One region of the Aminobacter sp. GW821-FHT11F06 genome, then DNA from elsewhere that is predicted to be linked to it. Evidence: predicted binding sites of a transcription regulator. Region 1 holds the regulator's gene; each other region holds the start of a gene.

The links. The regulator PhoB, encoded in region 1, activates phosphate uptake and scavenging genes when phosphate is short. The targets are predictions, from matches to a motif close to TGTCATNNANCTGTCAT.
Region 2: a site for PhoB is predicted at 5,470-5,486, ahead of olsB (l-ornithine N(alpha)-acyltransferase). Genes of this name have one in related genera too.
Region 3: a site for PhoB is predicted at 4,771-4,787, ahead of phnC (phosphonate ABC transporter ATP-binding protein). Genes of this name have one in related genera too.
Region 4: a site for PhoB is predicted at 4,486-4,502, ahead of ugpB (sn-glycerol-3-phosphate ABC transporter substrate-binding protein UgpB). Genes of this name have one in related genera too.

Annotation. Positions count from the first base shown of each region.
Region 1 covers NZ_JBXARL010000006.1:107,284-114,663, reverse strand. Annotated here, with positions in the region: gene AC1RTB_RS15955 (substrate-binding domain-containing protein) at 1-47, shown strand, start outside; gene pstC (phosphate ABC transporter permease subunit PstC) at 152-1,618, shown strand; gene pstA (phosphate ABC transporter permease PstA) at 1,615-2,931, shown strand; gene pstB (phosphate ABC transporter ATP-binding protein PstB) at 2,956-3,777, shown strand; gene phoU (phosphate signaling complex protein PhoU) at 3,819-4,526, shown strand; gene phoB (phosphate regulon transcriptional regulator PhoB) at 4,549-5,238, shown strand; gene AC1RTB_RS15925 (ROK family protein) at 5,235-6,476, opposite strand; gene xylF (D-xylose ABC transporter substrate-binding protein) at 6,725-7,380, shown strand, end outside.
Region 2 covers NZ_JBXARL010000002.1:455,459-462,838, reverse strand. Annotated here, with positions in the region: gene AC1RTB_RS06750 (NAD(P)/FAD-dependent oxidoreductase) at 1-1,076, shown strand, start outside; gene AC1RTB_RS06745 (oleate hydratase) at 1,184-1,561, shown strand; gene AC1RTB_RS06740 (oleate hydratase) at 1,597-2,772, shown strand; gene AC1RTB_RS06735 (hypothetical protein) at 2,803-3,009, opposite strand; gene AC1RTB_RS06730 (MBL fold metallo-hydrolase) at 2,990-4,129, opposite strand; gene AC1RTB_RS06725 (MmcQ/YjbR family DNA-binding protein) at 4,179-4,532, opposite strand; gene olsB (l-ornithine N(alpha)-acyltransferase) at 4,537-5,367, opposite strand; gene AC1RTB_RS06715 (PAS domain-containing hybrid sensor histidine kinase/response regulator) at 5,567-7,380, opposite strand, start outside.
Region 3 covers NZ_JBXARL010000003.1:210,228-217,607, forward strand. Annotated here, with positions in the region: gene AC1RTB_RS08920 (DUF1045 domain-containing protein) at 1-314, opposite strand, end outside; gene phnE (phosphonate ABC transporter, permease protein PhnE) at 417-1,808, opposite strand; gene phnE (phosphonate ABC transporter, permease protein PhnE) at 1,812-2,765, opposite strand; gene phnD (phosphonate ABC transporter substrate-binding protein) at 2,841-3,752, opposite strand; gene phnC (phosphonate ABC transporter ATP-binding protein) at 3,844-4,686, opposite strand; gene AC1RTB_RS08945 (bestrophin-like domain) at 4,849-5,622, opposite strand; gene AC1RTB_RS08950 (Tim44 domain-containing protein) at 5,807-6,829, shown strand; gene gltS (sodium/glutamate symporter) at 7,018-7,380, shown strand, end outside.
Region 4 covers NZ_JBXARL010000011.1:60,277-67,656, reverse strand. Annotated here, with positions in the region: gene AC1RTB_RS23310 (TIGR02302 family protein) at 1-353, opposite strand, end outside; gene lysA (diaminopimelate decarboxylase) at 507-1,775, opposite strand; gene AC1RTB_RS23300 (hypothetical protein) at 1,807-2,010, opposite strand; gene argH (argininosuccinate lyase) at 2,082-3,482, opposite strand; gene tlpA (thiol:disulfide interchange protein TlpA) at 3,516-4,211, shown strand; gene ugpB (sn-glycerol-3-phosphate ABC transporter substrate-binding protein UgpB) at 4,564-5,874, shown strand; gene ugpA (sn-glycerol-3-phosphate ABC transporter permease UgpA) at 6,091-6,975, shown strand; gene ugpE (sn-glycerol-3-phosphate ABC transporter permease UgpE) at 7,153-7,380, shown strand, end outside.

The sequences.
Region 1 (7,380 bases):
AGCGCGCCGCCCAGCGCGAAGCCTTCGGCGCCGGCAAGACCATGTAACTATCGAACTGCCGCAGGGCGCCGGAAAAATACCCGGCGCCCTGCGGAATATTCCGCCGGCTGTTCCGTTCGGCACAATGATCTGAATTCACCGAGGCCGGCCCATGTCTTTCCTGCTCGTCTTCGCCATTGTACTCGCAATCGGACTGGTGGCCTTTTTGGTCGGCCGGCAAAGGGCGCGTGCGCAGGATGACGGAACGGTCAAGCCGCACTCGCGTGCGCACTATCATGGCTGGTGGGCGTTCCTGACGGGCGTCGTTCCGGCCGTATTGTTTCTCGCAGCCTGGGATACCGGCGCGAGCGCTTATCTCAACAGCCATATCCATTCGGCCCTGCCGACCGAAGTTGCCGACGGCACTGTCGCGCATGAAGATCTCGCCGCGGGCCTGGTCAAGAGCCTGGCCAGCGGCTTGCGCCGGCTCGATGACCAAACACTTGCCGCCCTGCCGTCGAGCTTTGCCGAGCTGCAGCCGATGCTCGCCGTAAAGGGCGTGGCGCTGGCGCCCGACACGCAAGACTACATGATCCCGATCGCGACCGAGGCCAACCGCGTCTCCGACCGTCTCGACATGATCGCGGCGGTCGTTTCGATCGGCCTTGCCCTGTTCGGTTCGCTTTATGGCCTCAGCCGCATCAGCCCGCGTGCCCGCGCCCGCAACAATGTCGAGAAGGTGATGCTGTGGAGCCTGCTCGGCGCCTCGACGCTCGCCATCCTGACGACCATCGGCATCGTCTTGTCGATGCTGTTCCAGACCATCGCCTTCTTCGAAAAGATCCCGCTGACCAACTTCTTCTTCGGCACAGTATGGGACCCGCGTTTCGCCGCTGCCGGTTCGGGCGGCGCGGAAGGCCAGTTCGGCCTGATCCCGCTTCTGGCCGGCACGCTCTACATCGCCTTCGTCGCGCTGCTGGTGGCCGTGCCCGTCGGCCTGATGTCGGCGGTCTACATGTCGGAATATGCGGCCCCCAAGGTGCGCGCGGTGGTCAAGCCGGCGCTCGAACTGCTCGCCGGCATCCCGACCATCGTCTACGGTATCTTCGCGCTGGTCACGCTCGGGCCCTTCCTGCGCGACATCAGCGCAGCGCTGACCGGCGGCACGCCATTCATCCAGGCGCAGAGCATCCTGACCGCCGGCCTGGTGATGGGCGTGATGCTGATCCCGGTGGTCTCTTCGCTTTCCGACGACATCATCACCGCCGTTCCGCGCTCCATGCGCGACGGTTCGCTCGGGCTTGGCGCCACGCGCTCCGAAACGATCAAGCGCGTCATCCTCCCCGCCGCCTTGCCCGGCATCGTCGGCGCCATCCTGCTCACCGCATCGCGCGCCATCGGCGAAACGATGATCGTTGTGCTGGCAGCCGGCGTCGCCGCCAACCTGACGCTCAATCCGTTCGAGGCGATGACCACCATCACCGTCAAGATCGTCAACCAGCTGACCGGCGACCTTGAGTTCAACACGCCTCAGACGCTTGTTGCCTTCTCGCTCGGCATCACGCTCTTCGCGCTGACCCTGGTGATGAACATCGTGGCACTTTACATCGTCCGGAAGTACCGGGAGCAATACGAATGACCGATATTTCGCTCGACACGCTGACCAATTCAGCAGCCCGTCCGCGCCGCGACATCGGCATCAAGAAGCGCTATGCCGCCGAGCGGCGGTTCCGCCTCTATGGCGTGCTGGCCATTGCCGTCGGCCTGGCGTTCCTGGGGATCATGCTGACCTCGATCGTCTCCAAGGGCTACACCGCCTTCTGGCAGACGACGGTGACGCTGCCGATCAACTTCGACGAAAAGATCATCGACCCTGCCAACAAGCGGGCGACCGATCCGAACGTCCTGATCATGGCGAACTATCCCAAACTCGCCGAGGCGGCGCTGATCGAAAAGCTCGGTATCGACCCGAACGACAAGGCCGAGGTGCGCAAGCTCAAGGGCTTCTTGTCCGACAGCTCGCGTGTCCAGCTCAGGGCCATCGTTGCAGCCGACCCGGCCGTCATCGGCACCACACGCAATGTCGACATCCTTGCCGCCGCCAATCTCGACTCGGCCTTCAAGGGCCAGATCGACCTCGACGTGCCGGAAAGCCGCCGCAAGGTGTCGGACCAGCAGGTCGCGTGGATGAACAAGCTCAAGGCCGAAGGCGTGATGGCCGAGCACTTCAACACCGGGCTGTTCAGCTATGGCGCGTCGAGCCGGCCGGAAACGTCAGGCGTCGGCGTCGCCCTCATCGGCTCGGTCTATATGATGGTGATCGTGCTGCTGCTGGCGCTGCCGATCGGCGTTGCCGCCTCGATCTATCTCGAGGAGTTCGCCAAGAAGAGCCGCTTCACCGACCTCATCGAGGTCAACATCAACAACCTCGCCGCCGTGCCGTCGATCGTCTTTGGTCTGCTGGGTCTTGCGGTGTTCATCAATTTCCTCGGCCTGCCGCGATCGGCATCCTTCGTCGGCGGTCTGGTGCTGACGCTGATGACGCTGCCGACGATCATCATCGCGACGCGCGCGGCACTTGCCGCCGTGCCGCCGTCGATCCGCTCGGCCGCCCTCGGCCTTGGGGCATCCAAGATGCAGATGGTGTTCCAGCACATCCTGCCGCTGGCCGCCCCCGGCATCCTGACCGGCACGATCATCGGGCTGGCGCGTGCGCTCGGCGAGACGGCGCCGCTTCTGCTGATTGGCATGGTCGCCTTCGTTGCCGATTATCCCAAGACGCCTTTCGATCCGGCGACGGCTTTGCCGGTGCAGATCTACATGTGGGCGAACGAGGCCGAACGCGCCTTTGTCGAGCGCATGTCGGGCGCCATCATCATCCTTTTGATCTTCCTCATGGCCATGAACATCGTCGCCATCGTCCTGCGCCGCCGCTTCGAGCGCCGCTGGTAGGGCATGGACAAGGAGTATCCTGCTATGAACATCATGACCGAGAAAAAACTCGAAGACGCGGTGAATGCCGAGATGAACAGACCCAATGAAATCATCAAGATGCGCGGCGACCAGGTCACCGTGCACTATGGCGACAAGCAGGCGTTGTTCGGGGTCAATCTCGACGTCCGCCAGAACCAGGTGACGGCGCTGATCGGCCCTTCGGGCTGCGGCAAGTCGACCTTCCTGCGCTGCCTCAACCGCATGAACGACACCATCGACACAGCCCGTGTCGGCGGCAAGATCACGCTCGACAACGAAGACATCTACGATCCCAAGATCGACGTCGTCGAACTGCGCGCGCGTGTCGGCATGGTGTTCCAGAAGCCGAATCCGTTCCCCAAGTCGATCTACGAAAACGTCGCTTACGGCCCGCGCATCCATGGCCTTGCCAAGAACAAGGCCGAGCTCGACGTGATCGTCGAAAAAAGCCTGCAGAAGGCGGCCTTGTGGAACGAAGCCAAGGACCGTCTCAACGAGCCGGGCACCGGCCTGTCGGGCGGCCAGCAGCAGCGCCTGTGCATCGCCCGCGCCATTGCGGTCGCACCTGAAGTGATCCTGATGGACGAGCCGTGCTCGGCGCTCGATCCGATCGCCACCGCCAAGGTCGAGGAGCTGATCGACGAGTTGCGCGAGAACTACACGATCGTGATCGTGACCCACTCGATGCAGCAGGCGGCACGTGTGTCGCAGCGCACGGCGATGTTCCACCTCGGCTATCTCGTCGAGGAAGGCGCTACCGACAAGATGTTCACCAATCCCGACGACAAGCGGACGCAGGACTACATCACCGGCCGCTTCGGCTGAGTGGACGTTTTCGCCGCCGTATACGAGACGAGGAATAAATCATGGGCGAACATACAGTCCGGTCCTTCGACGAAGAACTCCAGCATGTCGACCAGCTCATCCGTGACATGGGCGATCTCGGCGGCTCGATGGTTGCCGGTGCCATCCGCGCACTGTTGTCGTCCGACCAGGCGCTGGCGCAAAGCGTTGTCGCCGACGACACGATCATGGACGCCAAGCAGCGCGAACTCGACAACAGCGCGATTACGCTGATCGCCAAGCGCCAGCCGATGGCCCAGGATCTGCGCGCCGTGGTCGGCGCCATCCGCATGGCGGGCGATCTCGAACGCATCGGCGATCTTGCCAAGAACATCGCCAAGCGTGTCGGCGCCGTCGGCCAGTCGCCGACGCCACGCAATCTTTCGCATTCGATCGATGCCATGGCACAGCTGGTGCTCGACCAGGTGCGGGGCGTCGTCGATCTTTATGTCGCGCGCCAGGCCGAGGGCCTGAAGAACCTGCGCGCCGACGACCAGAAGATCGACATCCAGTACAACGCCGTGTTCCGCGAGCTTTTGACCTACATGATGGAAGATCCGCGCAACATCACTGCCTGCACGCATCTGCTGTTCTGCGCCAAGAACCTGGAGCGCATTGGAGACCATGTCACCAATATCGCCGAGAACGCCTATTTCGTGGTCACCGGCACGCAGCTGCCGCTCCACCGGCCGAAGGTTGAAGAAACCACGTCGCCGGTTTCGGCCACCTGAACTCCAACATGAAGGACAGCCGATGATCGCCCCCAAGATCATGGTCGTCGAGGACGAAGAGCCGCTGGGCGTGCTGCTTCGCTACAACCTCGAGTCCGAAGGCTATCAGGTCGAAGTCGTCACGCGTGGCGACGAGGCCGAAATACGGCTCCAGGAAAACGTGCCGGACCTTCTGGTGCTCGACTGGATGGTGCCGGCCCTCTCCGGCATCGAACTATGCCGCAGGCTGAGGATGCGGCCCGACACCGAACGCCTGCCGATCATCATGCTGACGGCGCGTGGCGAAGAGAGCGACCGCGTGCGTGGGCTTTCGACCGGTGCCGACGACTATCTGGTCAAGCCGTTCTCGACGCCGGAGTTCATGGCGCGGGTCAAGGCTTTGCTGCGCCGGGCCAAGCCCGAAGTGCTGTCGTCGATCCTCAAGGTCGGCGACATCATGCTCGACCGCGAGTCGCACCGCGTCTACCGCAAGAAGAGCGAGATCAAGCTCGGGCCGACCGAATTTAGGCTGCTTGAGTTCATGATGCGGCATCCCGGCCGGGTGTTTTCGCGCAGCCAGTTGCTCGACAATGTCTGGGGCGAGACGATCTACATCGACGAACGCACAGTGGACGTGCATGTCGGGCGCCTGCGCAAGGCGGTCAACACCGGCCGCATGCCCGACGTGATCCGCACCATCCGCGGCGCCGGCTACGCCATCCGCGAGGATTAGGCGACATCCGCCCCGGCACTGCGCGGGGTCGTGCCGGCGGCGAAGATCTCCTGATCGACGTAAAGCAGCGCGCGCATCATGCAGCCCAGGCGGATGAGCGGGATTTCGTTCGGCTCGGTGTCGAAGGAAATCGCCTTCGAATGCAGCCCGCCCGCCGTCTTGGCGATGGCGGCGCGAACGTGTGGCTCCATCAGGTCGAAGGCGGCAGCGCCGACACCGACGAAGGCGAGCGGTGCCGGGTCGATCAGCGCGAACATCGAGCCCAGGCCGAAGCCGATGGCTTCGCCGGCCTTGCGGAACGCTTCGCGCTCGGGACCGTCATGGTCGCGGGCGGCGTCGGCGAGGGCGGTGATGTCCTCGTCGGAGAGATCGGCGAGCGGCTCGGCATTTTCATCGCCCAAACGGGCATTGCGCCAGATCGCATAGTTGCCGGCATAGGCCTCGACACAGCCGCGCCGGCCGCAGCGGCAGAGCGCGCCGTCGGGGCGGTGGATCATGTGGCCGAACTCGCCGCCGGATGAATGCGTGCCGGTGAACAATTCACCCTTCAGCACCAGTCCCATGCCAATGCCATGGGAAAGCAGGATGGCGATGAAGTCGTCGCGGTAGCGGACCGGGTCGCGCCAGCGCAAGGCCTCGGCGATCATGTTGCAGTCGTTTTCGACCGTCACCGGCACGCCGAACTCCTGTTCGAGCCGGTCGGCGAAGGGAATGTCGTCATGCGGGGTGATCGGCGACCATAGCAGCTTGCGCGAGCCGGAATCGGTGATGCCCTGGACGGCGAGCGCGATGCGCAGCACCGGGCCGTAGGTTGTTTCGATGCGATCCATCAGGCCCCGGATCATGGTGACGCATTCGTCGATCAATGCGTGCGCCGGCATCCGCTGGGTGACGAGACGGCGGCTGTCTTCGACGATGGTGTTGCCGGCATAATCGATGATGGCAGCCGACAGGCTGTTGAGGGACAGCACGACGGCGACGATCGACGCAGCCTTGGGGTCGACGGCGAGGGCGACCTGCGGCCGGCCGCGCTTCATTGCGGTCTGTTCATTGCCCTTGGCTTCGGCAAGGATGCCCTCGGCGATGAGATCGGAGGAAATCGTCGATATGGTGGAGTGGCTGAGGCCCGTTGTGGCGGCAATTTCGGTGCGCGAAGGCTGGCTGGCGCGACGAACTGCCGATATGACCATGGCGCGGTTGCGCCGCCTCAGATCGTCGTGACGTATGCCGACCGACATGTGCTTGTCTTCCTCCCGGCGAAGCGCTGCCTTCTTAAGCGGCAGTCCCTTACGCGCCTAGCCATTTTGGCAGAGCCGACACCAAAAGTCTTTATTTATTTCGAGCTCCGAAAAAATTAGGAAGGCCTTGCGAAACCATGTTGACAGCGGCTGGCCGTTGAGTCACTATTTTTTCGAGGCTCGAAAAAAAGAGCTTCTCCATGGGCTATCGCGAAGTAGGCGCGCCCGTTGGGCGCAGGGAGGAAATAATGAAAAAGTTTACCACCGCCATCCTGGCGGGTGTTGCCATGACGCTGTCGCTTTCGGCAGTGGCTTCGGCAAAGGATAAGGTCATCGGCGTGTCGTGGTCGAACTTCCAGGAAGAACGCTGGAAGACCGACGAAGCCGCCATGAAGGCCGCTATCGAGGCTGCTGGCGACAAGTACATCTCGGCTGACGCGCAGTCGTCGCCTGCCAAGCAGCTGACCGACGTCGAAAGCCTGATCTCGCAGGGCGCCAACGCCTTGATCATCCTGGCGCAGGACGCATCGGCCATCGGCCCGGCCGTCGACAAGGCTGTCGCCGAGGGCATTCCGGTCGTCGGCTATGACCGCCTGATCGAAAACAAGGACGCCTTCTACCTGACCTTCGACAACAAGGAAGTTGGCCGCATGCAGGCCAAGGGCGTGTTGGCCGCGAAGCCTGAGGGCAACTACGTCTTCATCAAGGGCAGCGGTGCCGATCCGAACGCCGATTTCCTGTTTGCCGGCCAGATGGAGGTGCTCAAGGCAGCCATCGACGGCGGCAAGATCAAGAATGTCGGCGAAGCCTACACCGACGGTTGGCTGCCCGCCAACGCGCAGAAGAACATGGAGCAGTTCCTGACCGCCAACGACAACAAGGTCGACGCGGTGGTGGCATCGAA
Region 2 (7,380 bases), on a different contig from region 1:
GTGTCGACGCGGAACGCCGCCACGTGCTGCTCGAAGATGGCTCGACTGTGCCTTACGACAGCCTCGTTCTGGCAACCGGCGCCCGGCATGCCTATTTCGGTCACGACGAGTGGGAGCCTTATGCCCTTGGCTTGAAGACGCTGGAGGATGCAACGACGATCCGACGGCGCATCCTGGTGGCATTCGAACGAGCCGAGCAGGAGACCGATCCTGAAAAGCAGGCTGCCCTGTTGACCTTCGTCATCGTTGGTGCCGGCCCGACCGGGGTGGAACTGGCCGGAACGATTGCCGAACTGGCGCAGGACACACTGCGGCGCGAATTCCGCAACATCGACACGGGCAAGGCGCGGGTCGTGCTGATCGAAGCTGGCCAGCGCGTTCTGGCAGGGTTTCCCGAAGACCTGTCGGACTATGCGCTAAGTTCGCTTCGCAAGCTTGGCGTCGAGGTCGAGCTCGGGCGAGCGGTCTCCGACTGCGCCGCCGACAGCGTCACCTTTGGCGATATCAGGCTGGCGACCAGGACGATCATCTGGGCTGCAGGCGTGCGTGCATCACCCGCTGCCGAGTGGCTGGGGGCACCTGCAGACAGGGCGGGACGCATCCAGGTGATGCCTGACCTTACGGTGCCCGGCCGCCCCGAGATATTCGCCATCGGCGATACCGTGACAGTGAGCGGGCCGGACGGAAAGCCAGCGCCAGGGATCGCACCCGCTGCCAAGCAGGAAGGCCGACACGTCGCCGCCATCATCAAGGCACGGCTACGCGGCGATACCAAGCCCAAGCCGTTCCACTACCGCCACCAGGGCAGCCTCGCCCAAATCGGCAAGCGCCGCGCGGTCATCGATTTCGGGCGGATCAAACTGCGCGGTGCCTTGGCGTGGTGGCTGTGGGGCATCGCCCACATCTACTTCCTCATCGGCTCGCGGGCCCGGCTCAGTGTCGCCATCAACTGGCTTTGGATTCACGCCCGCAACCAGCGCAGCGCCCGGCTGATCACACAAGGCGAGGCGCAGATCGAATCGCCCGGCATTTCGGCCAGTCAGGACGCCGCCAAGGCCAGGTCGCCGCGGAAGTAACTATGAGGCCAAATGGCTCTTGATGGCCGTGTCATTTCGCTTTCATCGAACCTGTGACAAGGTAAGCTTCGCAGAAGATTTCGACTGAATATCAAAGGAGATTTCGTATGCCGGCCTCGTCGAACTCCAAGGTCTATCTTGTCGGCGGCGGCATCGCGTCGCTTGCGGCCGCGGCTTTTCTGATCCGCGACGCCGGCTTGCCGGGTGAAAACATCCACATCCTCGAACAATTGAATATCACCGGAGGATCGATGGATGGCGCACCGGCACCGACGCCCGAGGGTGGCTATGTCACGCGCGGCGGGCGGATGTTCGAGGAGGAGTATTACGTCTGCCTGTGGAACCTGCTGGAAACGATCCCGACACTCGAGAATCCGGCAATCAGCGCGCGCCAGGAATTTCTCGCCTTCAACAAAGATCATCCCACGCATGCGAAGGCCCGCATCATCCTGTGCGATCGTTCCATTCCCGATGCTCCAGGTTAGGCCTTGGCACCCGCGACCGCGCCGATCTCGTCCGTTTGCTCGCTTTGCCGGAACACCGCATCGGCGCGCAGCGCATCGAGGATTTCTTCCAGCCCGAATTCTTCGAGTCCAATTTCTGGTGCATGTGGCGCACCACCTTCGCGTTCCAGAATTGGCATTCGGCGATCGAATTGAAGCGCTATTTCCTGTGCTTCGTGCAGGAATTCGACCGTATCCACACGCTCGGCGGCGTTCGGCGCAGCAAATACAACCAGTACGATTCCGTTATTCGCCCGATCCAGAAATGGATCGAGGACCGTGGCGTCCGGATCGAATTCGGCGTCACCGTCGAAGACATCGAGTTTGCCGACGCTGAGGCCAGGCGCGCCTCACAGTTGACGGTGCTTCGCGCAGGCAGGCCGGAAACGATCGAGCTGGGTCCCGATGATTTTGTCTTTGTCACCAATGGTTCGATGACCTCCGATACGACCTATGGCGACAGCTCGACGGTGCCCGAGATCATCCGCGACAAGCGCGACGGGTCATGGCGGCTGTGGGAGACCATCGCCAAGAAAGCCCGTGACTTCGGCCGCCCCAATGCCTTCTGCGGCAACATCGACGAGACGAAATGGGAATCCTTCACGCTGACGATGAAGGGCTCGAAGCTGCTCGACCGCATTCAGCAATATACCGGCAACGTGCCCGGAGAAGGCGCGTTGATGACCTGGAAGGACTCGCGCTGGCTTTTGTCGATCGTTGTGCCGGCCCAGCCTCATTTCATGAACCAGGAACCCGACACCTACACGCTTTGGGGCTATTCACTGTTTGGCGACGTTGAAGGCGACTTCGTCGAAAAGAAGATGGATGACTGCACCGGCACGGAAATCCTGACGGAACTGCTTGGCCATCTCGGCTTCGACGACATCGCCGAGGAGGTCCATCGCACAACCAAGGTGACGACGGTGCAGATGCCCTACATCGACGCACAGTTCCAGCGCCGCGTGGTGGCGGACCGGCCGCTGGTGGTCCCCAAGGGTGCCCAGAATTACGCTTTCCTCGGGCAGTTCGTCGAAATCCCCGAAGCCGTCGTGTTCACTGTCGACTATTCGGTGCGCGCAGCGATGATGGCGGTCTATCACCACTTCGATATCGATAAGCCGATCCCGCCGCTTTATCACGGGCTCAGCGATCCGAAGGTGGCCTGGTCCGCGCTGAGGACGGCGTTTGCCTGAGACGTCGACTCTGGCGCGCGTTGATCGCCGTCAGCTGGATGCGTTCGTTGCCCGCGCCTTGGCATCGCGCTGGTAGACGGCAAAGATCGCCTTGCCGATGAGCGACGTTTCCGCCTCGACGCATCGTGCGTAGACGTTCGCGCGGATTTGCTGGATCTCCTGATCCTCGGGTAGCGCCGTGGCGGCGAATTCGATCAAATGCGCCGCAAGCCGTGTCTCACCGCCTTCGGCGAGCAACGCCGCGCGTTCCGCGAGCTTCTGCGAGCTTCTGCGCTCCGCCGGCAAGTGAAGCAATCTCGCTCCCCAATTCGACTGCCGGGGCCGGCTTGAGGTGGGCGGGGTTGCCGTCAAACCAGCCCGCATAAAGGTGCCAGATGTTGCGGACGACAAACTCCGGGTCATCGTATTTTGGCAGCAGATAAGGTTTGGCAAGCAGGCCCGGTGGGGCTGAAACCGAGTGGAGAATCTCGTCCAGCGAGCGTCCGTTGTTCATGAGTTCGAGTGTCTGCGACGTCAGGCTTTCCAGCACTTCGGCGCCGTCGTTCAGAATCTGATCTGCCCGGGTCGAGCCCGCGATCACAGGGCCGTGGCCGGGAACAAGCACGTCCGGTTTCAGGGCCTGCATGCGCCGCAGGGCCGACGCCCAATCCAGCGCAAAGCGCTGAACCTTGCGTGGATTGCCGGCATTGGGAAACACCCAGATGACGAAATCGCCGCTCACCAGGATGCGCTTTTGCGGCGCCCAGACGAAGGTCGCGTCGTCGGTCTCGCCGCGACCGTGGAAGAGTTCAAGCTGCAGCCCGCCAATCGTCAGTGCGAGATTGTCGTCATAAACCTCGTCGGGACGGCGGTGGTCGCTGGGGAACGTATAGCCCGGCTGGTTGAACTGGCGGCCCATCACAATGCTGTTGAGGTCATGGGTTGTGTCATATCGCCTGAAGCGCTCCAGAACATTGCGATGCGCGATGATGCGCGGACGCGACACCCCTCTCGCATCCGCCTCCTGGTCAAGCAGCCGTGCCCCCCAGGTATGATCGATATGCCCGTGCGTATAGATGACGGTATGAACCGGCGCATCGTCCCATTCGCGCAATATGGCAAGCGTCTGGCTGGCGGTTTCGCGGCTGCCCGTATCGACAAGCACCAAGCCTTCGGCGGTGCGAAAGGCCGTCGCATTTCCAAAGAGATAGCCGGTGTGGATGGCGATCGCATCATCCGCGATCTGCCGCGCAAAGCCGCCTGAGACAGCATCACTCCATTCCTCCATCGCCGCTTCGCCATTCCAGAGGCGTTCGAACAGCTCGTCTTTCACCACCACATCGGCCTCCTTCTGCACAGCATCGTCGCAAGATTTCACAGCATGACTATGCCTGAGTCGGCTGAGAATGGCCGCGTGCCAGCGACGTTTAGCCTCTGTCCTGCCGAGCCTTGACCAGGCTTTTCGGTGCCCGCATCAGCCAGGCACGTTCGAGCCGGGCTCTGAGCTGGTCGATCGGAATCTCGTGGATGCGCACCAGCATCGCCGGCCAGCCCTTGTAATGCGCGGTTTCGAAATAGAGCTGCGGATCAGCCTCCATCAGCATCTCTTTTTCCTCAAGCGCGCACATCACGACGACAGTGTCGGCATCCTTGACGCGGCAGAGGAGTTTCTTGCGGACGTGGAGAGACGGCGTGCCGTAGGAGATGCCTTCGACAACCTCCGGCAGGCCTTGCGCTGCTGCGCGCAGCTTGTCGAAGGCGCTGGAGAGATCGCCTGTCACTGATCTAGGCGGCGAAGCGCTGCGCTTCCCCGCCGTAATAATTGATGTAGCGGGCGCCGATTTCCTTGACCGGCATGACGATGAAGACGTCGGTCGTGCCAAAATCGTGGTCGATGACGCAGCCGTCGCCGATCTTGGCGCCGACGCGCAGATAGCCCTTGACCAGCGGCGGCATCGCCGTGATCGCCGCCTTGGCATTGACCGCCTCGATCGGCATCAAATCCATGGCGCAATAGCGCGACGCGACCGCGCGCACGTCCCAGTCAGCGCTCGTGCGGCAATGATGGGCAAGATAGGTCAGCGCCTCGGCATGTGCCGCGGGCACCGTGCCGTGGAAGGAGGCGCAACCAGTCATGACGTCGATGTCGTAGCGGTTGAGATAGGCCCAGATGCCTTGCCACAGCGCCTCGATGGTCCGCTTGGAGCGGTACTCGGGCAGCACGCAGGAGCGGCCGAGCTCAAGGAAGCGCTGGCCGGGATGGCGCGCGATGAGCTTGTTCAGCTCGAATTCGTCATCGGAATAAAACCCGCCCGCCTCGGTCGCGCGCTCCTGGCGCAGCAGCCGGTAGGTGCCGACGATGCGGCGATGCTCCGGACCGTTGATCGAGGTGTCGAAGACCAGCAGGTGGTCGCAGACTTCGTCGAAGCGGTCAGCGTCGCGGCGTTCGACCGAGTGAAACGTCTGCTTCCGGGCACCGAGTTCGTCAAAGAACACGCGGTAGCGGACTTCCTGCGCGGCAGCGATCTCTGATTCGTCCCGGGCGAGGCGAACTTCCAGCGTACCGATCCGTCCGAGCGGTGTACCTGGCAGCAAAGGTTTGGAAGGCACTGTCAACTTGGCGCCGTTGGCTTTCTGAGTGTCACTGTCCGGCAAGGCTGTATGCACGGGTGATTCTCCTTCGAGCCATCCCTCCTGGCGCGGGGATACGGTGTCGGTGCTACAGGATTGTGACAGTATCGTGATCGACCCGCGCGGGCAAGACTGCGCGGGCAAGCAACAGCGCCTAGCCGGCTAGGGAAATCGACAGAAGTAGTCAGGCGGCGGCGCGCTGTTCGACAAGATTTATCAGGACGTCCGGGTCCAGCGGCTTGGTGACGAAGCCGTTCGCACCATGGGCGAGCACGGCATGGCGGGTCTTTTCCTGGCTGTCGGCCGACAAGACCATGATCGGCACGGCGGAAAGCCCATGTTGCTCTTCATGCCTCCGGATGGCCGAAATCGCGTCCAATCCGTCCATTACGGGCATATGCAGGTCCATCAGCACGACGTCGTAGCGGCGTTTGCGCGCGGCACCCGTCACCGCCTCGACGGCAGCCTTGCCGTTGTTGACGACATCGACCCGGTGTCCTGCCTTCAGCAGCACTGCGCGTGCCAGCATGGCGTTGATGTCGTTGTCCTCGGCGATGAGCACCGACAGGCCACGAAGATGTGAATTAGCCGCAGGCTTGGCGACGGTGCGGCGGTTTGCGGGCTGCGCTTGCCCTTGAACGACGCCCTGATTCGCCAGCAACACCCGCAGCAAGGTGTCGCCGCGCACCGGCCGCGCGAGGAAGGTGGCGTAGCCGCTGGCACGCAATTCGCCCAAAAGGCCGCGGTCGTTCGGGGCGATCAGTGTCACCGCTTCGCTTGCGGCAAAGCCGTTCTCGCGCAGCTGCCTCAGCATGCGGCCGTCATTTTCTTCCATTGCCGCATCGATCAGGACCGCGTTGCAGCCATCGGCAAAACCCTGTGCCTGTTCGGGCGTGACGGCGATGTCGGCGCTGCCGCCATGGGCGCGGATGGCCTCGGCGATTACCTCGGCCTCTGTGGTGTTCCTGGACAGGATCACCACACGGCGGCCGGCAAGCACGTCGGCGCTGGCTTGTGCGTCGTCAGTGGCGCCGAAGGCGGGCAGATCGAAGGAGAACTCCGAACCTTCGCCCGAAATGCTGTTGGCCGATATCGTGCCGCCCATCGAGGTCACCAGGCGCTTGGAGATGGCAAGCCCGAGGCCAGCACCGCCATGTGAGCGGGTCGAGGTGCCGTCGGCTTGCTCGAATTCTTCGAAGATGCGCTCCATGTCCTCGGCGCGCAGGCCCGATCCCGTATCGGTCACTGTGAAGCGGATCTTGTTTGGGTGCGTGTCGCGGATACGCTCGACGCCAAGCCAGACGCCACCGGTATCGGTGAATTTTATGGCGTTGCCGATCAGGTTGAGCAGCACCTGGCGCACGCGGCCCGGATCTGCGGTGATCATTTGCGGCACGTTGAGCGCAACATGGCAGCCAAGGCCGATGCCCTTGCCGAACGCGCGCGAGGCCAAAAGCTCGACCACATTGTCGGCGATCTCGCGCGGCGACATCGGCTGCGGTTCGGGATCGAAGCGTCCTGCCTCGATTTTCGAATAGTCGAGCAGGTCCTCGATCAGCGCCAGAAGCGCGCTCGCCGACGTCGAGATCGCGCCGACATAGGTGCGCTGCTCGGGCGACAGCTCGGTGTCGTGCAAAAGCTTTGCCATGCCCATGATGCCGTTCATCGGCGTGCGGATTTCGTGGCTTACGGTGGCCAGGAAGCGTGATTTTGCCTGGCTCGCATATTCAGCGCGCTCGCGTGCGCCGATGAGCGCGGTTTCGGCGCGCTTGCGGGCTGTGATGTCGCGGGCGATCGCCCGGTGCGACACGGCGTTGCTGGTCTTGTCGCGGACCGAAAGCTCGGTCCAGGAAAACCAGCGCACCACGCCGTTCGAACGGATGCCGACATCGGTGGAGCTCAGGCATTCGCCATCGGCGAAGGCGGCGTCCGGCACGATGCCGACATCGACGCCGAGTTCCGACAAGGTGCGGCCGGCGAGATCACGCTGGTCCTGGC
Region 3 (7,380 bases), on a different contig from region 1:
AAAAAACCGTCGATCTGGGCAAGCTTCAGGCGCGGGATGTCGAAGGGCGTTGTGTTGCTTGCAAAAAAAGAAACGGCATCGATCAGCGACGCCTCGGAAACACCTTCGGCGAGGCGGAACGGCGCCTTGAGCGTGGCATGGAAACCGTAGCGGCGTGCGGCGGCCGCGTGGAACGCGACTTCCGCCGCGGACAGATCGCCGAAGGCCTTGGCCGGGGTCATAGCGCCGCCAAACGCATCGCGCCCGAGCCAGCCGGCCGCGATGCGGCACAGCGGGTCGTCATGTTCGGGCGTGAAATAGATGGCATAGCGCATGGCGCGAGTCCTTGAGGGCGATTGCCCGATAGATGATTTGCGTGACAGTTTGACGAAGTAGTGGCCGACTTCTCAAGATTTGCAATGGCCGGCCACAGATGTTCAGTGGCTGGCCTTCCCGCCGATCAGCCGCTGGCGCAATGCGGTGGAGATATTGTCGAAGATGAACACCACGACCAGGATCAAGAGCACCATATAGGCGACGTTCGCCCAGTTGGAATTGGTGCGCATGGCTTCCCACAGCTTGAGGCCGATGCCGCCGGCGCCGACAGCGCCGATAATGGTGGCCGAGCGGGTGTTCGATTCCCAGAAATAGAGCGACTGGCTGATCAGCACCGGCAGCACCTGCGGCACCACGCCATAACGCTGGACGGACGCCGGCGAGGCGCCGACCGAGCGCATGCCCTCGCGCTGCTTGTCGTCGATGTTCTCCAGCGCCTCGGAGTAGAGCTTGCCGAAGGTGCCGGTGTCGGTGAAGAAGATCGCCGACATGCCGGCGATGGGACCGGGGCCGAAGGCGCGGGTGAAAAACAGTGCCCAAATCAGCATGTCGACCGAGCGCAGGAAGTCGAAGAAACGCTTGGCGACCTGGTTGACGAGGCGGTTGCGCGTGATGTTGCGGGCCGCAAGGAAGGCCAGCGGGAAGGCGAGCACGCTGGCAAACAGCGTTCCGACGAAGGCCATGACGATGGTCTGCAAAAGCTTCACCCAGACGTCGCCATGCTGCCATTCGGAGTTGTTGACGATGTTGTCCCAGGCAAGGGAGGCATTCGACATTTTGGGATCGATGCGCGTGTCGGACATGACCAGCGACAGGACTTCGCTCGTCGACTTGCCCCAGTAGGGCGAATGGCCGTCGAAGACAAAGTTCTGCCAGCCGAGGAAGCGGTGGCGGATCTTGACGTCGTCGGCGTTGATCTGGACGGAGCCGGCAAAGCCGAAATCGACAACGATTTTTTCGCCCGGCGCCTTCTGCGTCGCCCAGGCGGGCAGGGTGCCGACCACGGCGATGCTGGCCTGGGGTGCGACGGCTATGTCGAGCGTTTCCGTGCCGCGCGTCACCGTCACGCTGGTCGGGGTAACGTCGACCGTGTTGTTGCTGCCGATATGGGCGGTGACGCGGCTGGCCGCTGCCTTGTTGGCGGCAGGTGCCGCGGTGGCCGCTGGGGCCAAGTCGAAGCTCAGCCATTCAGGGTGCCGGTCGGCACGGTAGGATGAAAAGCGCGGATAGCCGATATCGAGGCGGTCCGGCCTGAAGGTGACCTGCGGCCGAACCTCATAGCTGACCCAGTCGGCGAGATAGGTTCCGGCGATGCCCCAGTTGCCGCCAGCGATCACGGCGCCGACCGCGAAGAACCACCAGGCGAAGGCGAGATAGGCGATGATGCCGGCGCCAACGGCCCAGCCAGTCAGGCTCTTGCGCCACGAGCCGGCGAAAAGCTCGGGATGGCGGTCGGAGATCGCCTGCATGTCGGTCATGGAAAGGGTGGTCATGTCTTAGTCCCCACGGCCGAAGGCAAAGGCCTGCTCGCCGACCAGCTTCTTGCGCAACCAGGCTGACAGCTGGTCGACCGCGACGATCGTGCAGAACAGGAGGAATATGATGGCCAGTGTCTTGGCCTCGTGATTGCGGCTGATCGACAGACGCAGCGCTTCGCCGATGCCGCCGCCGCCGACAGCGCCGATGATGGTCGAGGCGCGCACGTTGATCTCGAGGCGCAGCAGCGCGTAGCTCAGGAAGTTCGGCATGACCTGCGGCACGATGCCGAACCAGACCCGCTCGGGCCAGTTGCCGCCGACCGCACGCAGGCCTTCGTCGGCCTTCATATCGGCATTTTCGACGACCTCGAAGAACAGCTTTCCGAGCGCGCCGATGGTGTGCAGCGACACCGCGATGATCGCCGGGATCGCACCCATCGACAGGATGGCGAGGAAGAAGCCGGCGATGACGATCTCGGGGAAAGCGCGCAGGATTTCGAGGAAACGGCGCACGAAGAAGCGCAGCCAGCGCTGGGTCACCAGATTGGACGCGGCGAGGAAGCAGAGCACAAAACCGAAGGCGAAGCCGATGATCGTGGAGACGAGCGCGATGTTGATCGTTTCCAGCATCTTGTAGATGTATTCGGGCATGTAGAAGGCGCCGGCGATATAGACGCGGCCTTCGGGGTAATCGAATTTCATGCTGCCGTCGGCATAGGGCGAGGGCAGGTCGAACAGCGCGCGGCCGATCTCATAGGGATCGCGTGGCATCAGCTGGTCGGTGAAGTCGAAGAAATGCGGCAGCCGGTCGAAGAACTTGCCGGCATTGCTCTCATTGGCGAACCAGAGCGATCCAGACAGGGCGACAAACAGCAGGATCAGGCCGCCTATTGTGTGCAGGCGGCGCCGGCTGGCGAGTTCGCGCCAGTGGCGCTCGACCGTCAGGCCAGCTTCCGAGAGGGGCATAGTCATGAATTTTCCGTCCGGTCCCGGATCAAAGAAAGACGCGCCGCGATGGGGACGCGGCGCGTCGATGTTGCTGAGAACTTAGCTGCCGATCTGCGCCTTGCGGGCGTCGATGACAGGCTGGTAGAACTCCGGGGTGACTTCGGTGTAGCTCTTGAAATCGCCGCCCTGGATGGCCGAGAAGCAGGCTGGATCGGTCTGCGGCAGCTTCATCAAATAGTCCTTGAACTTGGTCTTGATGTCGGCGTCGAGCGAGGTGCGCACGACCAGCGGGCCGTTCGGGATCAGCGGCGATTTCCAGACTTCGACCAGGTCGTCCATGTCGAGGATGCCCTTGTCGACCATCTTCTTGAGGTTGCCCGAGGTGTAGCCGTCCTTGAAGTTGCCGACGCCCGAGCCGAAGGTCGTGCCAGCGTCGAAAGTGCCCTTGAGCACTTCAAGGACGAGGTTTTCGTGGCCGCCACCAAAGCCGGTCTCGGCGAAATAGTCCTTCACGGCTGTGCCGCCGAGCGACTTGGGCAGCGAGGTGACCGGGATCAGATAGCCCGAGGTCGAATCCGGATCGGCGAAGCCGAGCTTCTTGCCCTTGAGGTCTTCGAGCTTGGTGATGCCCGAATCCTTCTTGGCGACCATGATCGAGTAGTAGCCGGTGGCGCCGTCGGTCTGCACGGTGGTCAGGATCGGCTCGACCGCATCCTTGTTCTGCAGGTAGATCTTGGCGTAGCCGGAGGCGCCGAGCTCGGCGTAGTCCAGCGTGCCGCCGAGCAGGCCCTGGATGGTGCCGTCATAGTCGGCAGCCGGGAACAGCGACACCTTCTCGACGCCGAGAACGGCCGGAAGCTGGTCGGCCAGGCACTGGAAATTGCGCAGGCGGTCGGCTTCGTTTTCGCCACCGATCAGGCCGATGCGGAATTCCTTGAGGTCTGCGGCATGAGCCGAGCCGATCGCCAGGACGGCGAGCGAAACGGCGCTCAAAAGTGCTTTCTTGAACATGACAAGTCTCCAGGTTGGCCCAGCACCTTGCTGGGTCATTGCAGTTGCTGATTGCAGGCCCTTGACGCGGGCGAGGCGAACGCGGACGGCCTCAGAGCGACGCGTATGCGGGCTCGAGAGGTGCGGCGGATATCGCAGCCTTCGCCCTTGCCGGGCGGATGCTGGTGGAGGTGATGGCTTCGGAGATCTCGGCGCCGTCGCTGTCGGCACCGTAGACCATGCGCACGGCGTCGCGGTTGAGCTCTTCAGGTGGACCGTCGAAGACGACCGAGCCAGCAGACATGCCGATGATGCGGTTACAATAGGTGCGGGCGGTGTCGAGCGTGTGCAGATTGGTGATGACGGTGATGCCTTCGCGCAGGTTGATATCCTGCAGCGCGTCCATCACCACCTTGGCGTTGAGCGGGTCGAGCGAGGCGATCGGCTCGTCGGCGAGGATAAGTTTGGGCTCCTGCATCAAGGCGCGGGCGATGGCGACGCGCTGCTGCTGGCCACCCGACAACGTGCCGGCTGGCTGAAGTGCCGTGCGGGCGATGTCCAGGCGTTCGAGCGCGGCAATCGCCCGGATGCGCTCTTCGCGGGAGAAGATCGAGAGCAGGTTGAGCGTGGTTGAGCGGTGGTTGAGGCGGCCGAGCAGCACATTGGTCAACACGTCGAGGCGCGGCACCAAGTTGAACTGCTGGAAGATCATGGCGCAGTCGCGCTGCCAGCGGCGCAGTGCTGGGCCACGCAGCGACGACACTTCGGTGCCGTCGAAGACGATCGAGCCCTGGCTCGGGTCGATCAGCCGATTGATGGTCTTCAGCAGGGTCGACTTGCCGGCACCGGAGCGGCCGATGATGCCGACCATCTGGCCCTGCTGGATCTGGAGATTGACGCCGTTGACGGCTACGCTCTTGCCAAAGCGGCGCGTGACGTTGCGGATTTCGAGCATCTTGGCTTCCCTGTCCCTGTCAAGGCTTTCGCCCTTTTCAGGCATCGGCCTAGACCCGGGACATGAAGCTGCAATGTCGGGACCATGTCAGTTTTGTTACGATGCACAGGTCGGCGGCCCGGAATCGCCCGTTTCGTGCGTCAAAACGCGAATGCCCGTTCGTCAGCTTGCCTCCGGTGGCGCTGTGATCTCTTTCTGCAGTCGCTCATAGGCGCCGGGATTGAGTGACCCCGGTGGGCTGTAAGGATTGGAAAACGCGTAGATCAAGAACAAGATGATGCCGGTGTAGGCTCCGACGACCGAGAGCAGCATGAGACTGCGCCGCTCGGGCGCGTAGGGGTAGTAGCCGAATGCGATCAGGATCACGCCCGATAATGCGGCGAACCAGAACATCAGGTTGACGTCGTCGGGGCCGTGATTGTCGCGCTTGACACGAACTTCGGCAATCGCCTGGAGTTGCTTGAGCATGTGATCGCGCAGGCTTGTCTGGCGCCCGGTTGCTGGAACGAGATCGAGCACCCCGCGATAAGCGACGTCCCATTGGTCCCATGCGGTCTGCGACAGCTGGCCGGTGGAACCCAGCTCTGCCCATTCCTGGTTGATCACCACGCGCAGATATCCCGACAAAGCCTGCTGAATGGCCAGGCCCTGCTCGATGTCGTAGCGCTCGGCGTCATAATAGACATCGGCAATGGCATCGGCTTCGGTGGCGCTTTCGTATTTCAGCTGCTGATATTCGACCATTTCCTGCGCGAACACCAGCGCGAGGATCAGCCCGTGCAGGGCGGCGATGCGCACGACGACGGACGATGCCATTTCCCGATCCTTGCCTTCCGGGTCGCCCCCCGTGATGAACCGCATGGACAGGTAAGACGCCAGCGTCAGGACAATCGTTCCGCCGATGAAAGCGGTTCCGAGAACCACAGCATAGATCATCCGCATCTCCTGCCGGCGACTGGTCGGGGTGCTGATCGTCGCTGGCAGTGTATCGGCAATTCGAGGAAACGCCGAGGTGGCTGAAATGATAAGATGTCGCGGTACACGAAAAAAATGCTGCAAGCCCTGACACTACACTTGTTAGTCATTATATGAGGGCGGACGTCACCTTGAGGAACCGCTGATGAAAATGTCCCGAACGACCCGATTTGCAACGCTTTTCGCAGGGTTGTTCCTTGCCTTCTCCATGGTCGCCGTCGACCAAGCCGACGCCCGCCGTGGCGGCAGCTTCGGCAGCCGTGGCACGCGTACCTTCCAGTCGGCACCGCCGACGCGCACCGCGCCGCAGCCGGCCGCTCCGATGGAGCGCTCGATGACGCCGAACACCGGCCAGGCCGCCAATCCGGCCACCAACGCAGCCCGTCCCGGCGCTGCCGCGCAGCAGCGCCCCGGCTTCATGGGCGGTTTCGGCCGTTCGATGATCGGCGGCCTGTTGATGGGCGGCCTGATCGGCATGATGCTCGGCCAGGGCTTTGGCGGTCTCGCCGGCATGTTCGGCATGCTGTTGCAGGTGCTTCTGATCGGCGGCGCGATCTGGCTTGCGATCCGCTTCTTCCGTTCGCGGTCGGCGCAATCGTCCGGGCCGGCGATGGCTGGTGCCTCGGCAGGCGGCGGCAATTTCAACTATCGCGACGCGGCACCTGAAGAGACCGGCAAGGCCAATGGCGGCAGCCGTCCGTTCAGCATCCCGAGCATCGGCGGCAGCCGCGCGGACGCAGTCCCGCAGCAACCTGTCAGCCAGGACATGTCAGTATCGTCCGACGATCTCGAAACCTTCCAGCGCTTGCTGAGCGAAGTGCAGGAAGCTTTTGGGCGCGAGGACCACAAGGCGCTGCGCCGGCTGGTGACGCCGGAGATGGTGTCTTATCTCTCCGAGGAACTCGCCGACAACGCCCAGAAGGGCGTGCGCAACGACGTGTCCGATGTGCAGCTGCTGCAGGCCGACATCGCGGAAAGCTGGAGCGAAGGCGACCGCGACTACGCCACGGCGGCGATGCAGTATTCCTCGATCGACGTGACCCGCAACCGTGCCACCGGCGAGATCGTCGAAGGTGACGCGGACAAGCCGACCGAGACCACCGAGCTGTGGACCTTCGTGCGCCAGAATGGCGGCGACTGGCAGCTGTCGGCAATCCAGGCAGCCTGATTACCTCTCACTGAGTTCTGACACCCGCAATCGCGCCCTTCGGGAGCCGATTGCGGGTGTTTTCGTTTCGGCAACGGCCCTGGCCGAATTGCGATTGCCCTGCTTGATATTCTAGGCAAGGTTGAGGGCTGGATAGGCTGGGGTCCGCCGATCCGGGATTCCAGTTCTCGCGACCATAAAAAGCTCGGATGACGACGGCAGCCAACACCCTCACTTCGCCTGATTTCCTGACACTTACGCTCGGAATCGTCGTCTATTTCATCGGCGTGATCCTGACACGCCACATCGCTTTCCTGCGCAACTACAACATTCCCGAACCGGTGACCGGCGGGTTTCTGGCCGCCGCTGCCATATGGGCGTTCTACAAGCTGTCGGGCATGGAGATCGTCTTCGAGATGACCACGCGCGACAGACTGCTGGTCATCTTCTTTGCCACCGTCGGCGTCAATGCGCGGCTCTCCGACCTGCTGGTCGGTGGGCGGGCGCTGGCCGTACTGTGCGTACTGACAGTGCTGTTCGTCTTCTTGCAAAATGGCGTCGGCACGCTCGGG
Region 4 (7,380 bases), on a different contig from region 1:
TTGCCCGAGGGGCGATCGGTCTGGACCTGCACCGGCGTGTGCAAAAGCTTGTTGGCGCGTTCGAGGCGGCTGTCGATCTCGGCCCATGAAGGCAGGCGGAAGAAGCGCAGCGGGTAAAACGAAGCCAGTCCGGCAATGGCGAAGGCAACGGTCAGCGCCAGCCGTGCCATGTCGGGCATCAGCCGGAACAGGCCGAGCCAGGACAGGGAGACGAACAGGCTTGCGACAACGATCAGCGGCAGCACCAGCGGCCAGCCGCGCTCGACGATCATCGCAGCGCCGATGGCCAGGCGCGTCCTGCCCAGGCTGGCGTTGATGTCGCGATGCAGCTCTGATCTGGTTCGTTCCGTCATCGGCCTTTCCGCTTGGGCGCGGGATGCGGCCCACCTGCCTATGGCAGAATACCATCAATCACGGCGAAGGCGAGGCGGCCAACGCAATCGTGAAGCGCAGTAACAGCGCTGTACATCCTGGTGGACGCGCAAGGAACGCCGGACCTGCCTGTCTCAGGCCAGCCAGTCGGGCAGGGAATCGAGGCCGATCAGTTCCTCATAGGTCTGGCGCTTGCGCACGACATGGAAGCGGTCGCCGTCGACGAGCACTTCGGGCACCAGCAAACGGGTGTTGTAGGTGCCTGCCTGTACAGCCCCATAAGCGCCTGCTGTGCTGACGGCGATCAGGTCGCCCGACTTGAGCCTGGGCAGGTCGCGGTCGTGGCCGAGGTAATCGCCGGTCTCGCACACCGGCCCGACCACATCGACCATCATGCGCGGGGCATTGGCCGGTGGCTGCACCACAGGGCGGATGTCGTGGAAGGCATCATACAGCGTCGGGCGGATCAGGTCGTTCATCGCCGCATCGACGATCAGGAAGTTCTTGGCGTCGCCTTCCTTGACGAAGATGACCTCGGACACCAGAACGCCGGCGTTGCCGACGATCAGCCGGCCCGGCTCGAACATCACCTTGAGGCCGAGCTTGCCGACATGCTTGTGCACGATCGCGGCATAGGCGTCGGGCAGCGGCGGTGGCGAATTGTCGGTCTTGTAGGGAATACCGAGTCCGCCGCCGAGGTCGACATGCTCGATGGCATGGCCGTCGGCCTTGAGCGTGGCGACCAGCTCGACCAAAAGCGCAAAGGCGTCGTCGAAAGGCTGCAGCTCGGTGATCTGGCTGCCGATATGCATGTCGATGCCGGCAACCTTGAGGCCGGGCAGGGCGGCTGCACGCGCATAGACTTCGCGTGCGCGCTGACGGGGAATGCCGAACTTGTTTTCGGCGAGGCCCGTCGAGATCTTCTTGTGCGTCTTGGCATCGACATCGGGGTTGATGCGCAGCGACACCGGGGCCGTCTTGCCGTTGGCGACAGCCCGGGCCGAAAGCAGCTCGAGCTCCGGTTCGGATTCGACATTGAAGCACAAGATGCCGGCCTGCAGCGCGAAGTCCATTTCGCGCGCGGTCTTGCCGACGCCTGAGAACAGGATCTTCTTGGCCGGAATGCCGGCGGCAAGCGCGCGCCGCATCTCGCCTTCCGAGACCACGTCGGCGCCGGCGCCGAGCCTGGCCAGCGTCGTCAGCACCGCCTGGTTGGAATTCGCCTTCATGGCGTAGCAGACCAGCGCGTCGAGATCGGCGAAGGCCTTGGAAAAGACGTTGAAATGGCGCGTCAGGGTCGCCGTCGAATAGCAGTAGAACGGCGTGCCGACTGCCTGGGCAATGTCGGTCAGCGCCACGTCTTCGGCGTGCAGGACGCCGTCACGATAGTCGAAATGGTTCACGGCAACAGGCTTTCGAAAAACAGAGCGCCGCTCAGATCAGCGGGTCGAGGATGAAAGGCTTGTCCGCGACCGGTTTTTGCGGCGCGGCCACGGGCTGGCCGGCCTTTTGCGCGTCCTTCTGGGCCTGCACGGCAGCCTCATAGGGTGTGTCGAGACCGGCTTTGCGCCCACAGGCCGAAACCAGGCCGACCGCAGCGATAAGCCCGAGCGTCATCACAATCTTGCCAGCGGTCATCGATCCATCCGTCCGAGAAATTTTCCCCGCCGCTTGTAGCGGAGATTTTTGGTCATTGCACCCCGGCTCGATCAAGCTTTTGCGAGGCGCTTTTTCCAGTAACGGATCTGTTTCTTCACCTCGCTAGGTGCCGTGCCGCCAAAGGAGGTGCGGCTCTTGACCGAGTTCTGCACCGACAGCACCGAGAAAATATCTGAGGTGATGCCGGGATGGATCGACTGCAGGTCTTCGAGCGCAAGCTTTTCCAGGCCTAGCTTCTTCTGCTCAGCCAGCGCCACGGCGCGGCCGGTGACATGGTGCGCCTCGCGGAAAGGCAGGCCCAGCGTGCGCACCAGCCAGTCGGCGAGGTCGGTCGCGGTCGAATATCCCGAGCCGGCAGCCTTCTTCATCGCCTGGTCGTTGATGGTCATGTCGGCGACCATGCCCGACATCGCCGCCAGCATCAGGTCGAGCGTCTCGGCGGCGTCGAACACCGCTTCCTTGTCTTCCTGCATGTCCTTGGAATAGGTCAGCGGCAGGCCCTTCATGACGGTCAAAAGGCCGACAAGATGGCCGTTGACGCGGCCGGTCTTGGCGCGCACCAGTTCGGCGGCGTCGGGGTTCTTTTTCTGCGGCATGATCGACGAGCCGGTCGAATAGCCGTCCGACAGGCGCACGAAGCCGAATTGCGGTGTCGACCAGATGACGATCTCTTCGGCCAGCCGCGACAAATGCGTGGCGCAGATGGCAGCGATCGACAGGAACTCGAGCGCGTAGTCGCGGTCCGACACTGAGTCGAGCGAGTTGCGGGTCGGTTCGCGGAAGCCGAGTGCTTTGGCCGTCTGGAAACGGTCGATGGGGAAACCGGTGCCGGCGAGGGCGGCCGCACCCAGGGGGCTCTCGTCCATGCGCTCGATGGCGTCGCGGACGCGGGAAAGGTCGCGGGCAAACATCTCGACATAAGCCATGCAGTGATGGCCGAAGGTCACCGGCTGGGCGGTCTGCAGATGGGTGAAGCCGGGCATGACAGTTGCCGCATGCTGCTCGGCGCGTTCGAGGAAGGCAGCGATCAGCCCCTTCAGCGCTTCGGCGACACGATGGAACTCGTCCTTGACCCAGAGCCGGAAGTCGACCGCCACCTGGTCGTTGCGCGAGCGCGCGGTGTGCAGGCGGCCTGCTGCCGGGCCGATCAGTTCGGCCAGGCGCGACTCGATGTTCATGTGGATGTCTTCGAGCCTGGTCGAGAAGGCGAACTTGCCGTCTTCGATTTCTCGCAGGATCGTGTTCAGCCCGTGAGCGATTTTCTGTTGATCCGCAGCCGAAATAATGCCCGTTTCCGCCAGCATTTCAGAATGGGCAACGGAACCTCGGATGTCTTGGGCGTACAGCTTCTTGTCGAAGCCGATTGAGGCGTTGATCGCCTCCATGATCGCGGCCGGGCCCGAGGCAAAACGTCCGCCCCACATCTGGTTACTGGCCTTCTTGTCGCTCATCGTGATAACCGGGCTCCAGAGAAAATTGAGTAGATGTCGGACCGCAGAAAAATGTTTCCCGCCCCACGCCATATCCTGATTGCCGCCGTTGCGGGCGTGCTCGCCGGCGCGGTCGCGGTATATGTCAGCACCACCCTTCCTGGCAACAAGACGCCGTCGCCGACAGTGGCAGCCGACACGAGCGTGCAAGCCAGCGCCGACGACAAGCTGTGCGCCGCCAAGGCTGATACCGCCAAGGCGATCGGCGCAGCGGCCACAGGCCACGTCGCGGCGATGCTGCCCGCTGATCCGCCGCAGTCGCTGAAGAAGCTTGCCTTCAACGATCCCCAGGGCAAGCCGATGACGGTCGGAGACCACGCCGGCCGCACGCTTCTGGTCAATCTGTGGGCGACATGGTGCGCGCCGTGCCGCGCTGAAATGCCGGCGCTCGATGCGCTGGAGCGCGAGATGGGCGGTGAGAATTTCGAGGTCGTGGCGATCAATGTCGACACCGGTGACGACACCAAGCCCAAGAAATTCCTCGAAGAAATCAGTGTCTCCTCGCTGGGCTACTACCGCGACAACACGCTTGGCGTGTTCAACGATCTCAAAAAGCGGGGGCTGGCACTTGGCCTGCCGGTAACGCTGTTGATCGACGGTGAAGGCTGCCTGCTTGCCAACATGAACGGCCCGGCCGAATGGTCTAGCCCCGACGCCAAGAAGCTGATCGAGGCCGCGCTGGCCAAATAAGCCGGTATCCACACACGCGCGTTTTTGCGGGCTGCAATTCCAGATTGTACAATCGATCCAGGGCCTTTCGCGCATTCCAGGCGCGAAAGGCCTTTTTGTTGCATGCCCCAGGCGATCTGTGCCTTTTGTTAGCCGGCATTTCACGATGGTCAGATGCGGTCAATTGTCGGCAGATCGGTTTCGTTTTTCGCAAAAGCGAAAGTTGCCTTTCAGGTTGCAACGCAAGTGAAATCAAAACGCGCCAATTGCGATCTTCATACGATCGCTACAAAACTGTTGTCGCGCTGTCATAATCCGACAATACTGCTCCTTGCGGAACTAAACATTTCGCCAACCAGAACGGGAGCGAGACATGAAGACCCTAGGCTTCGCGGCCGGAGTTGCCGCCACCATTACGCTGCTATCCAGCACCTCCGCCTTCGCAGTCACCGAGATTTCATGGTGGCACGCCATGACCGGCGCGAACAACGAGGTCGTCGAGAAGCTTTCCAAGGAATTCAACGAGAGCCAGGCCGACTACAAGATCGTGCCGGTTTTCAAGGGCACCTATCCCGAGACGCTGAATGCCGGCATCGCCGCTTTCCGCGCCAAGCAGCCGCCGGCGATCATGCAGGTTTTCGATGCCGGCACGGGCACGATGATGGGTGCTGAGGGTGCCATCAAGCCGGTCGCCGAGATCCTGTCGATGGACGGCAAGGCCTTCGACAAGAGCCAGTACCTGCCGGGCATCGTTTCATATTATTCGAAGCCCGACGGCACCATGCTGTCGTTCCCCTACAACTCGTCCTCGCCGATCCTGTACTACAACAAGGACATCTTCCAGAAAGCCGGCCTCGACGTCGACAACCCGCCCAAGACCTGGACTGAGGTCTGGGATGCCGCCAAGAAGATCAAGTCGAGCGGTGCTGCTCCCTGCGGCTTCACCTCGACCTGGCTGACCTGGATCCATACCGAGAATTTCGCTGCCTGGAACAATGTGTCCTACGGCACCAATGAAAATGGCATCGGTGGCACCGATGTCGAGCTCAAGATCAACGCTCCGGCCTTCGTCAAGCACTTCCAGGAGCTCGCCGATCTCGCCAAGGACGGCACCTTCAAATATGGCGGCCGCACCTCTGAAGCCAAGCAGATATTCCTCGCCGGCGAATGCGGCATGTTCACCGAATCCTCGGGCGGTCTCGGCGACGTCGTGAAGTCGGGCATGAACTACGGCACCGGCCAGCTGCCCTACGAGGCGGACGCTGCAGGTGCTCCGCAGAACACCATCCCCGGCGGTGCTTCGCTGTGGGTTTTCGCTGGTCTGCCTGACGACCAGTACAAGGGCGTAGCTGCCTTCTTCAACTTCCTGTCGCAGACGCCGATCCAGGCCCGCCTGCATCAGGTATCGGGCTATCTGCCGGTTACGCTCGCAGCTTATGAGGAAACCAAGAAGTCGGGCTTCTACGACAAGAACCCGGCTCGCGAGATCCCGATCAAGCAGATGATGGGCAAGGCGCCGACCGAAAACTCGAAGGGCGTTCGCCTCGTCAACCTGCCGCAGGTCCGCGACATCGAAAACGAAGAGCTCGAAAAGATGCTCGCCGGCCAGCAGACCGCCCAGCAGGCGCTCGACAACACTGTCACGCGCGGCAACAAGGCGATCCAGGAAGCGATCGGCAACTGACGCTCGCTTGAATGTCATCGTAGCGCTGCCCCTCATCCGCCTGCCGGCACCTTCTCCCCGTAAACGGGGAGAAGGGACAAGCGGCAAAGTGGACGCCCCCCTCTCCCCGTACTTCACGGGGAGAGGGTAAGGGTGAGGGGCGGCGCCAACGTTGACCCGAAGGATGTCGCCGAGAGGCCATCCAACTTCTGACAAACGCGTAACGAGAGGCTCTCATTGTCCCCACGCGTCGTCTTTCCCAACAAGATCCTGCCTTACCTGCTGGTCGCCCCGCAGCTGGCGATCACGCTGATCTTTTTCTATTGGCCCGCCAGCCAGGCGCTGCGCCAGTCGATGCTGCGCGAGGATCCCTTCGGCCTGTCGTCGAAATTCGTCTGGTTCGCCAACTTCAAGAAGGTGCTGTCGGACCCCTATTACCTCAACTCGATCCAGGTCACGGCGGTGTTTTCGATCGCCACAGCTGCGGTTGCCATGGGCACGGCACTGCTGCTCGCCGTCATGGCCGAAAAGGTGATCCGCGGGCGCGGCATCTATCGCACGCTGATGATCTGGCCCTATGCGGTTGCCCCAGCGATCGCCGGCATGCTGTGGCTGTTCCTGTTCAACCCGTCCATCGGCTCGCTCGCCTACGGCCTGCGCTGGCTCGGCATCAACTGGGACCCGCTGCTCGATGGCTCGCAGGCAATGGCGCTGGTCGTCGCCGCCGCGTCGTGGAAGCAGATCAGCTACAATTTCCTGTTCTTCGTCGCCGGCCTGCAGGCGATCCCCAAGACGCTGATCGAAGCAGCGGCCATCGATGGCGCCAAGCCATTCAAGCGCTTCTGGACAATCGTCTTTCCGCTTCTGGCGCCCACCACGTTCTTCCTCTTGGTGGTCAACACCGTCTACGCCTTCTTCGACACCTTCGGCATCATCCACGCCGTCACCGGTGGCGGGCCGGGCAAGTCGACCGAAACGCTGGTCTACAAGGTCTACAATGACGGCTTCGTCAATCTGATCCTCGGCGACTCGGCGGCGCAGTCGGTGATCCTGATGGTCATCGTCATCGCGCTCACCGCCGTCCAGTTCCGCTACGTCGAAAAGAAGGTGCATTATGGGTGAGAGATCAGCCTCCTTCTCCCCGTTCACGGGGAGAAGGTCCCGGCAGGGGGATGAGGGGCGGAGCTGGCGCGCGAACGTTTTGCGCGACGGTCCAGCTCCATCGCTGCCCCTCATCCGACTTCGCTTCGCTCAGCCACCTTCTCCCCGTAAACGGGGCGAAGGAAGGAGGCTGCGCCCATGATCGATAAATCCCCGATCCGCACCTTTATCGCGCATGCCGTCCTGATCCTCGGCATCCTGATCGTGGCGTTTCCGATCTATTACACCTTCGTCGCCTCGACCCATTCGCTGCAGACGATCCTGCGCCCGCCGCTGCCGCTTTGGCCCGGCGACCGCTTTTTTGAGAACTATTACGAAGCGCTGTTAGGCGGTGTCGGCCGCATCGGCGGCGTCAGCGTGGCGACG